3 regions of the Bacillus sp. D48C genome follow, and region 1 is predicted to be linked to each of the others. Evidence: riboswitches for the same ligand, from Rfam matches in the RefSeq annotation. Region 1 holds a riboswitch; each other region holds the start of a gene.
The links. Region 1 has a riboswitch for S-adenosylmethionine ahead of ACLBXA_RS09385 (bifunctional O-acetylhomoserine aminocarboxypropyltransferase/cysteine synthase). Riboswitches for the same ligand answer to the same signal wherever they lie in the genome.
Positions count from the first base shown of each region.

Region 2: it holds a riboswitch for S-adenosylmethionine, as region 1 does, so the genes downstream of both, mtnK (S-methyl-5-thioribose kinase) here and ACLBXA_RS09385 (bifunctional O-acetylhomoserine aminocarboxypropyltransferase/cysteine synthase) in region 1, are expected to answer to the same signal.
Region 3: it holds a riboswitch for S-adenosylmethionine, as region 1 does, so the genes downstream of both, ACLBXA_RS26955 (peptide ABC transporter substrate-binding protein) here and ACLBXA_RS09385 (bifunctional O-acetylhomoserine aminocarboxypropyltransferase/cysteine synthase) in region 1, are expected to answer to the same signal.

Region 1 is NZ_JBKFAQ010000003.1:99,861-103,010, forward strand. Features, by position in the region: gene ACLBXA_RS09370 (FMN-dependent NADH-azoreductase) at 1-124, shown strand, start outside; gene ACLBXA_RS09375 (transcriptional regulator YeiL) at 184-855, opposite strand; gene ACLBXA_RS09380 (YjjG family noncanonical pyrimidine nucleotidase) at 963-1,658, shown strand; SAM riboswitch class I at 1,842-1,946, shown strand; gene ACLBXA_RS09385 (bifunctional O-acetylhomoserine aminocarboxypropyltransferase/cysteine synthase) at 2,039-3,150, shown strand, end outside.
Region 2 is NZ_JBKFAQ010000001.1:795,557-798,706, reverse strand. Features, by position in the region: gene mtnA (S-methyl-5-thioribose-1-phosphate isomerase) at 1-769, opposite strand, end outside; gene mtnK (S-methyl-5-thioribose kinase) at 766-1,947, opposite strand; SAM riboswitch class I at 2,038-2,179, opposite strand; gene ACLBXA_RS04340 (carbon-nitrogen family hydrolase) at 2,251-3,114, opposite strand; gene ACLBXA_RS04335 (pyridoxal phosphate-dependent aminotransferase) at 3,129-3,150, shown strand, end outside.
Region 3 is NZ_JBKFAQ010000017.1:49,008-52,157, forward strand. Features, by position in the region: gene proC (pyrroline-5-carboxylate reductase) at 1-657, shown strand, start outside; gene ACLBXA_RS26950 (aldo/keto reductase) at 659-1,492, shown strand; SAM riboswitch class I at 1,645-1,749, shown strand; gene ACLBXA_RS26955 (peptide ABC transporter substrate-binding protein) at 1,882-3,150, shown strand, end outside.

The DNA of each region.
Region 1 (3,150 bases):
CTTCTTCGGTGCAACAAACATGGAAACAGTAGTTATTGAAGGACATAACCAATTCCCAGATAAAGCAGAAGAAATCATTGCTGCAGGTCTTGAAGAAGCAGCTAAAGTAGCAAGTAAATTTTAATTTAAATTATAATCGTCACTCAAAGAAACAGCATTAACGTTTATGTTAATGCTGTTTCTTTATATTTTCAGCTCGTCAGCAAGCTTTTCTAATGTATTTCGATCTTGTATATAATATGTTCGGCCTTCTTTTTTTAAATAATTTTGTTGGCAAAACTGGTTTAATACATATAAAAGATGACGATAGCTGACATTTAAGTATTCTGCAGCCTCAGTATGCTTTTCTATATAACAATTATTTTGTTCTGTTAATAAAATAAAAGCAGCTAATCGATTTTCGAAAGGATAACTATAGTTTTTTGCGTAATTTTCAGTGCGAGTAATTGTCTTTTCTCCAATAAATTTGCATAAGTGCTGTAAAAACGTTGCATCTTGTAATACAAGTTGCTGACAATCTTTAAGAGGAAGTGCTAAACAAACACAATCTTCTAGTACTTCAACGGACTTGGTGATATTTTCTACTCCTATTAATCCTAATTCCCCGATAAAAGATGGTGCTTGAATAAAATTAATTAATGAAACTTTCCCGTTTTTATGATTCATATATATTTTTGCTTTCCCAGAAATTAAGTAATAGAGATAAGGGAGGGCGTTTCCTTCGCTACATATCATCTCTTTCGTTTGAAAAGAATGCAGCTCTACATATGGCAAGACATGAAATGAAAATAGGGTATGGAATTGATGGATTCGCATGTATTGATAAATTTCTTCTTCATTTTTGCTGATTTTCATATTTTCACCCCTATTTATAGTATGAGATATCTCCTATTATCTTTACAAGAAGGAATGATACGATTTATGTAAATTTGTTTTTGTAGAAAAGAGAGTGTGATGAATTTATGAAAAAATATAAAACATTACTATTTGATGTAGATGATACATTATTAGATTTCCAAAAGGCTGAAAAAGTAGCTTTACAGGTGCTTTTTGAAGAGAAGGGAATCCCTTTAACAGAGGAGATAGAGGCTCGTTATAAAAAAATAAATAAAGGTCTTTGGAATGCTTTTGAAAAAGGTGAACTATCACGTAATGAAGTTGTAAATAAACGATTCTCTATGTTGTTTAAAGAGTATGGAGAAGAAGTAGACGGTATATTATTCGAAAATAATTATCGTAGCTACTTAGAAGAAGGAAATCAACTCATGCAAGGTGCGTTTGAATTTATAAATCAAATTCAAGGGGAGTATGAGTTGTATATAGTGACAAATGGTGTTTCTAAGACGCAAGATAAACGTTTGCGTAATGCAGGGTTACATTCATTATTTAAAGATGTTTTTGTTTCGGAAGATACAGGTTTTCAAAAGCCGATGAAAGAGTATTTTGATTATGTTTTTGAACGGATTCCTAACTTTGCACCTGAAGAAGGGCTGATTATTGGGGATTCATTAAGTGCCGATATTAAAGGTGGATATGTAGCGGGAATTGATACTTGTTGGTTTAATCCAGAAAGGAAATTAAATGATAGTGGGATTATACCGACATATGAAGTGCATAATTTTGAAGAATTATACGCTCTATTAAAACAGTTTGTTTAATGAAAATAGATGATTGGGGTTTATTTTACATGAATCATTTTTTCTAAAGGTCTTTTTCGAGTTAGTATGGAATATATTTCTTTTGTTGCTTTATATGAAATTGTTAATGTTTGTTTTAGAACATTCAGAAAAAACTGTTTGACATTAGGAAATTATTGCTATAAAATCAACGGTAATTGCATAGTCTTATCAAGAAAAGGTGGAGGGACAGGCCCGATGAAACCTTGGCAACAGCCGTATAACGGAATTGTGCCAAATCCTGCAGGTAGTAATCCTGAGAGATAAGAAAGAGCCTTTAGAGCGTGTTTTCAAACTGCTCCTTTCTTGTTTTCAGGAAAGGGGCAGTTTTTTATTTTGTATAAAAGAAAGGAGAATGAGAGATGGGAGAATCATGGGGAAAAGGAACGATTTGTGTGCAAGGTGGCTATACGCCAAAGAATGGTGAACCACGTGTTTTACCACTTTATCAAAGTACAACGTATAAATACGATACTTCGGATGATTTAGCAGCCCTATTTAACTTAGAGGCAGAAGGATATATTTATACGCGTATTGGAAACCCTACTCTAGCTGCATTTGAGCAGAAGTTATCAGATTTAGAAGGCGGGGTAGGAGCTGTTGCAACGGCTTCTGGGCAAGCGGCTATTATGCTCGCAGTTTTAAATATTTGTAGTAGTGGAGACCATTTACTTTGCTCTTCAACTGTTTACGGGGGAACGTTTAATTTATTTGGGGTGAGTTTACGTAAGCTTGGCATTGATGTTACGTTCTTTAATCCCAATTTAACGGCAGATGAAATTGCGGCACTTGCTAACGATAAGACGAAGCTCATTTATGCAGAATCATTAGGAAATCCAGCGATGAACGTTTTGAATTTTAAAGAATTTTCAGATGCAGCGAAAGAGTTAGAAGTGCCTTTTATCGTGGATAATACATTAGCAACTCCTTATTTATGCCAAGCATTTGAGCACGGAGCAAATATTATCGTTCATTCTACGACGAAATATATTGATGGTCATGCAAGCTCTTTAGGCGGCATTGTCATTGACGGAGGGAACTTCGATTGGACAAATGGGAAATATCCTGAACTTGTTGAACCGGATCCAAGTTATCACGGCGTAAGTTACGTTCAAAATTTTGGTGCAGCAGCTTATATTGTGAAGGCGCGTGTTCAATTATTAAGGGACTACGGAAACTGTATGAGCCCATTCAATGCGTATATTAGCAATATCGGCTTAGAAACGCTGCATTTAAGAATGGAGCGTCATAGTGAAAATGCTCTCGTAGTTGCTAAGTGGCTTGCTAACCATGAACGTATTGAATGGGTGAATTATCCTGGATTAGATAGCAATGAAAATTACTCGTTAGCACAAACGTATTTGAAAAAAGGTGCTAGTGGTGTTTTAACATTCGGCATTAAGGGCGGATTAGAAGCGGCGAAAGAATTTATCGCAAATGTAAAACTAGCAACTCTTGTAACGCATGTAGCGGA
Region 2 (3,150 bases), on a different contig from region 1:
AATTCATTGTCCCTATTTTATTTGCCGTATCTCCATTTGCGACAATTCGATCCGCCCCTACAATAATTGCATCTATTTCTTTCGTTTGAATAGCATGAGCTGCAGTATTATCTGTAATAAGGGTCACATTAATATTTGCTTGCTTCAATTCCCACGTCGTTAAGCGACCACCTTGTAAAACTGGTCTCGTTTCACACGCATATGCATGTAAACGCACACCTTTCTCTTTTCCAATATAAAAGGGAGCTAATGCAGTTCCATATCTGGCAGTTGCGATACTTCCAGCGTTACAGATTGTTAAAATATTATCGCCATCTTTAAAACATGTTAACGCATATTCCCCAATATTTCGGCACACCTCTTCATCTTCCTGCTGAATGCGAAGCGCTTCTTCTTCTAATGTTTTTTGTGCTCCTTTTATTGTAGTAATCCCTCGAATAGATTCTCTCATACGATCAATTGCCCAAAATAAATTGACCGCTGTCGGGCGTGACGTCCCCAAATAATTACAATCTCTATTAAACTTCTTTTGAAATTCTTCAATATGTACAGTGTTATATTTTTTTGATGCAAGCGCCAAGCCAAATGCAGCTACAATTCCAATTGCAGGCGCTCCTCGTACTTCTAACATTACGATGCTTTTCCAAACCTCTTCAATAGTCGTCAATGTTTTGTATTCTGTGCTATGCGGCAATTTCGTTTGATTTAATACCGCAATTGCATCACCTTTCCAGCTTACAGATCTCGGAACAGTAACAATTGTACTCACGCTTTTACGCCCCCTGAAACTGTCTGTTGAAATAATGTTCGAAACAGTTGAATATCTGCACTTTTAGATTCATATTTTATTAGTTCTTTACCTAAGGATAGCGCTTGCTTCTTAGCTTGAATTCTTGTTTCTTTATTTTCTATTTCATCTAAATCTGCTACATGAGCTAAACCAATTGTTCTACGAATCAGTTCACATCCGGCAAATCCAACTGCATCAGTAAAGATATTTTGCAAAATAATTGGTAACCATTGTTTTTCTTTCGTATATACTTCTACACCTTCTCCAATCCATAACTTTGTAAAAGTCTCTACAAAATAACTCCACGTCTTTTCTATATGGAAAAATAGTACACTTCTTTTTTCTTCTTCTCTAGATAAAGCATTTAATAATAGATTTGCAATAAATTGACCTATGTCAAATCCAAATGGGCCATATGTCGCAAATTCTGGATCAATCACTTTCGTTTCAGAAGGTGACGAAAAAATACTACCAGTATGTAAATCACCATGAATAAGAGTTTCTTTTCTTGTTAAGAACTTATATTTATATTGTGCTACTTTTAGTTTTAAAGTTTTATCACTCCAAAGTTCATCAACCACGAGCTGTAAATCTGGCTCATAATCATTTGTATCATAATGTCCAAACGGATCTGTAAACACTAAATCCTCTGTAATTTTACAAAGGTCCGGATTTACAAAGGTACCTTCTAGTACCCTCTTCTCTTCTGACTGTAAACCAAAATCTGAAGTATAAAATAAAACATGTGCTAGAAAACGGCCGATATGCTGGGATAAAAGCGGATATTCTTCTCCGCCTATTAATCCTTTTCTTGTAATTGTTAGTCTTGATAAGTCTTCTATTACCGTTATCGCTAACTCTTCATCATGACTGTACACTGCTGGAACATAATCCGGTACATACTGCGCAAAAATTTGTAAGGCCTTACTTTCAATCGTTGCTCTTTTTATAGACAATGGCCAGCTTTCACCAACTACTTTCGCATAGGGCAGTGCTTGTTTTATTATAATTGATTTCTCTCCATCATCTAATTTGAACACGTAATTTAAGTTTCCGTCTCCAATTTCATGACAAACGACATTTGCCTTCGCTTCAAAATAGCCATGATCTTTCGCATATTGTACAGCTGTTATTTCTGTTAATGAATAATATCCCATCGTCTTCTCCCCCTTTTTAAATTCAGAGGTTTTTCTAACATAGAAAAACCTCTTTCCACTAAGAAAGAGGTTTGAAGTTTATCTTCTCCCCTCTTATCTGCCAGAAAGTTTTACTTTCTGCTGGAATTAGCACCGTGCCTTTTGGCGTAATAAACGCCCCATTTCACAATGGTATTACGGTCGGTTGCTGGGCTTCATCGGGCCAAATCCCTCCACCTGCTCTTGATAAGAGTTGTATAATTTTTTGAATTTTTAACTTTATGTTGAAGACTATACCAAGAATAAAAATCACTTGTCAACATTTTATTTGTATAATTCTGGACGACGATCCGCAAAAACTGGAATTCCTTTACGTACTTCTTTAATTTTCTCGAATACAAGCTCTCCAAATAAAATTGATTCTTCTTCATTTGCTTCTACAACAACCTCGCCCCAAGGATCGACAATTAAAGAATGACCGGCAAACTCATTATTCGGATCCTTTCCTGCCCTATTACAGGCAACAACATAACATTGATTTTCAACTGCTCTTGCTTGCAATAGCAAACGCCAATGTGCTAAACGAACTAATGGCCATTCTGCTACAACAAATAAAACTTTTGAACCTTTTGCAGTATGAACGCGCATCCACTCTGGAAAACGAATGTCATAACAAATTGTGCCGGCGCACTCTACATCATCTAACTTAAATTCACCTGTACTATTTCCAGCGATTAAATATTTATGTTCATCCATAAGCTGAAATAAATGCACTTTACTATATTCATTGACTAGTTCTCCTTCCTTGTTTACCACATACATTGTATTTGTAACACCTTGCTCTGTTTGCTTCGCTATGGAACCACCAACAATATGTACACCATATTGTTTCGACCATTCTTTCAACTTTTCTTTCGTTTCCAATCCATCCCTATCTGCAATTTCAGAAAGTCTTGCTAAATCATATCCTGTTGTCCATAATTCTGGTAAGACAATAACATCCGGTCTCTCCTTCATCGCTTCGCTTATTTTATTTTTAGCATTCTCAATATTTTTTTCTACATCTCCAAAAACAATATCCATTTGAATACATGCGACTTTCATTTTTTCAGCCCCATTCTTATTTTTCTCTTTACAAAATACTGGAAAGATTATATCATTTGTCACTAGAATTGTAACAACTTTCAAAAGAGGTGGAAAGTATGAAATTATTTCAACCTTCTG
Region 3 (3,150 bases), on a different contig from region 1:
CATCGATATAATGTGTCTACTGCAACAGATTGGAAGCAGCATGTTACATCTGTCGATACGGTTGTTTTAGCAATGCCACCTTCTGCTCATGAAGAGTTATTAGCTGAGCTATCTCCGTTAATATCAAATCAACTTGTCGTAACAGTAGCAGCTGGCATTGGACCATCTTATTTAGAAGCTAGACTCCCAAAAGGCACGCCTGTTGCTTGGATTATGCCTAATACAGCTGCTGAAATTGGAAAGTCTATCTCCTTATATACAATGGGACAATCAATAAAAGAGATGCATCAAGAAACCCTGCAACTGCTTTTAAGAGGTATTGGTACTTCGCAACTTTGTACTGAGGAAGAAGTTCATCAGCTTACTGCAGTTACTGGAAGTGCACCAGCCTTCCTTTATTACTTTGCTGAAAGCTTGATTGAAGCAACAAAAAGTTATGGAGTCGATGAAGAAACCGCAAAACATCTTGTCATTCAAATGATTTCTGGCTCTGCTTCTATGCTCGAACAAACGCAAGATCCAGCTAACCTCCGCGAACAAGTAACAACGCCAGGTGGTTCCACAGCTGAGGGTCTCAAAACTTTATATGAATATAATTTTTCAGAGGCAATTCAAAAAGCAGTAGAAGCAACAAACAAAAAAGCTAGGGGGAAATAATATGACTTTAACAAGTTTAAAGGACTATACAACATTACATAACGGTGTAAAAATGCCTTGGTTTGGTTTAGGTGTTTTTAAAGTAGAAGATGGTTCAGAAGTAATTGATTCTGTAAAAGCAGCAATTAAAAATGGCTACCGCAGCATCGATACTGCAGCAATCTATCAAAATGAAGAAGGCGTTGGACAAGCGATTCGTGAATCCGGTGTTTCACGTGAAGAATTATTTATTACCTCAAAAGTATGGAATAGCGATCAAGGATATGAAACAACACTTCAAGCATTTGAAACTACATTAGAGAAATTAGGTCTAGAATATTTAGATTTATATTTAGTACATTGGCCTGTAAAAGGGAAATATACCGAATCATGGAAAGCATTAGAAAAGCTTTATAAAGATGGCCGTGTTCGCGCTATCGGTGTGAGTAATTTCCACATTCACCACTTACAAGACGTATTTGAAATTGCTGAAATTAAGCCAATGGTCAACCAAGTGGAATACCACCCACGTTTAGCACAAGAAGAGTTACACGCTTTCTGTAAAGAACATAATATCCAGCTTGAAGCTTGGTCACCATTAATGCAAGGACAACTACTAGATAATCCAACGTTACAAGAAATTGCGACAAAATATAATAAATCAACTGCGCAAATTATTTTACGCTGGGATTTACAAAACGAAGTTGTAACAATCCCTAAATCAATTAAAGAACATCGCATTATTGAAAATGCAAACATCTTCGACTTTGAATTAAGTGCTGATGATATGAAAGCAATTCAAGCTTTAAATGAAGATCGTCGCGTTGGTCCAGATCCAGATAACTTTAACTTCTAAGCGAAAAACCACTGCCATATGCAGTGGTTTTTTCATTTGAGATAACTGAAAATTTAAACTATATTCCATTTGGTTGACACTTCATTGTTCAAGGTGTAAGATTTTGAATTATCAAAGAAACGCAAAAATTAATAAAATTTATTCGTTTACTCATTGTATCAAGAGAGGTGGAGGGACTGGCCCTTTGAAACCTCGGCAGCAGGTTCATTTTGAATACTGTGCCACTTCCTGCAAGCTTTATGCTTGAAAGATAGAATGAGGGACTTCGTTTATATACGGGTGTATAACTTGTACGTAAAAATCCCTCTTTCTCAATATGAAAAGAGGGATTTTTTATTTTTCATTTCCCTCATCATCATCCAAACTTAATTATTTAGGAGGAAAATCAAATGAAAAAGAAGTTTGTACCCGGTATTGCATCAGTTGTAGGAGTAAGTATTTTATTAACTGGTTGCGGTAGTTATAAAAACGAAGCAAGCGAAGCAAATGCAAAAGACGAGGCACCTAGCAAACAGGTTTTAAATTTATCTTCACCTACTGAAATACGAACAATGGATACAGCCCGTGCTACAGATACTGATTCTGGTCAAGTAATGAGAAACGTATTTGAAGGTTTGTATAATCTTGGTGAAGGTAACAAACCTTTCCCTGGCGTTGCAGAATCTCATGAAGTAAGTGGCGATAAAACAAAATACACATTCCACCTGCGAGATTCAAAATGGTCAAACGGCACTCCTGTTACAGCGAAAGATTTTGTGTTCGCTTGGCAGAGAGCCGTAGATCCAGCAACAGCCTCTGAATATGCATTTCTATTCTTTGATATTAAAAATGCAACAAAAATTAACAACAAAGAACTTCCAGCCGACCAACTTGGTGTAAAAGCAGTTGATGACCATACGTTTGAGGTAGAATTGGAGCGTCCTGTTCCGTATTTTATTAGCTTAACAGCGTTCCCAACATTTCTACCAATTAACGAGGAATTCTTTAAAGCACAAGGTGATAAGTACGCTTTAGAAGATCATACAATCTTGTACAATGGAGCTTTTACACTAAGCGATTGGAAGCACGAACAAAGCTTTAAATTCAAGAAAAACCCTACCTATTGGGATAAAGATACTGTCAAACTAGAAGAAATCAATTTTAACGTCGTAAAAGAAAAATCAACAGAAGTAAATTTATTCGAGTCAAAACAATTAGATCGTATAAAACTAACATCTGACTTTGTCGATAAATATAAAAAGGATGCTAACTTTAAAGAACGTCCAAACGTAGGCGTACAATTTTTACGTATGAATCAACAAAACAAAGTGCTTCAAAATGTTTCTGCACGCCAAGCAATTGATCAAACAATTGATAGAAAATCCTTTGTAAATACGTTATTAAATGATGGATCTACACCAACATTTGGTCTCGTTCCAAAAAACTTTGCAAAAGGACCTGAAGGAAAAGACTTCCGTACTGCAAACGGCGATTTAACAAAAGTTGATACAAAATCTGCACAAAAGTTATGGAAAAAAGCTAAACAAGAGCTTGGTTCTGAAAAGATAACATTAGAATTATTAACGAGTGATGCTGACCTTGATAAGAAAACTGGTGAATTCTTAAAAGGGCAACTAGAAAAGAATTTAGATGGATTAACAGTAAATATAAAACCGCAA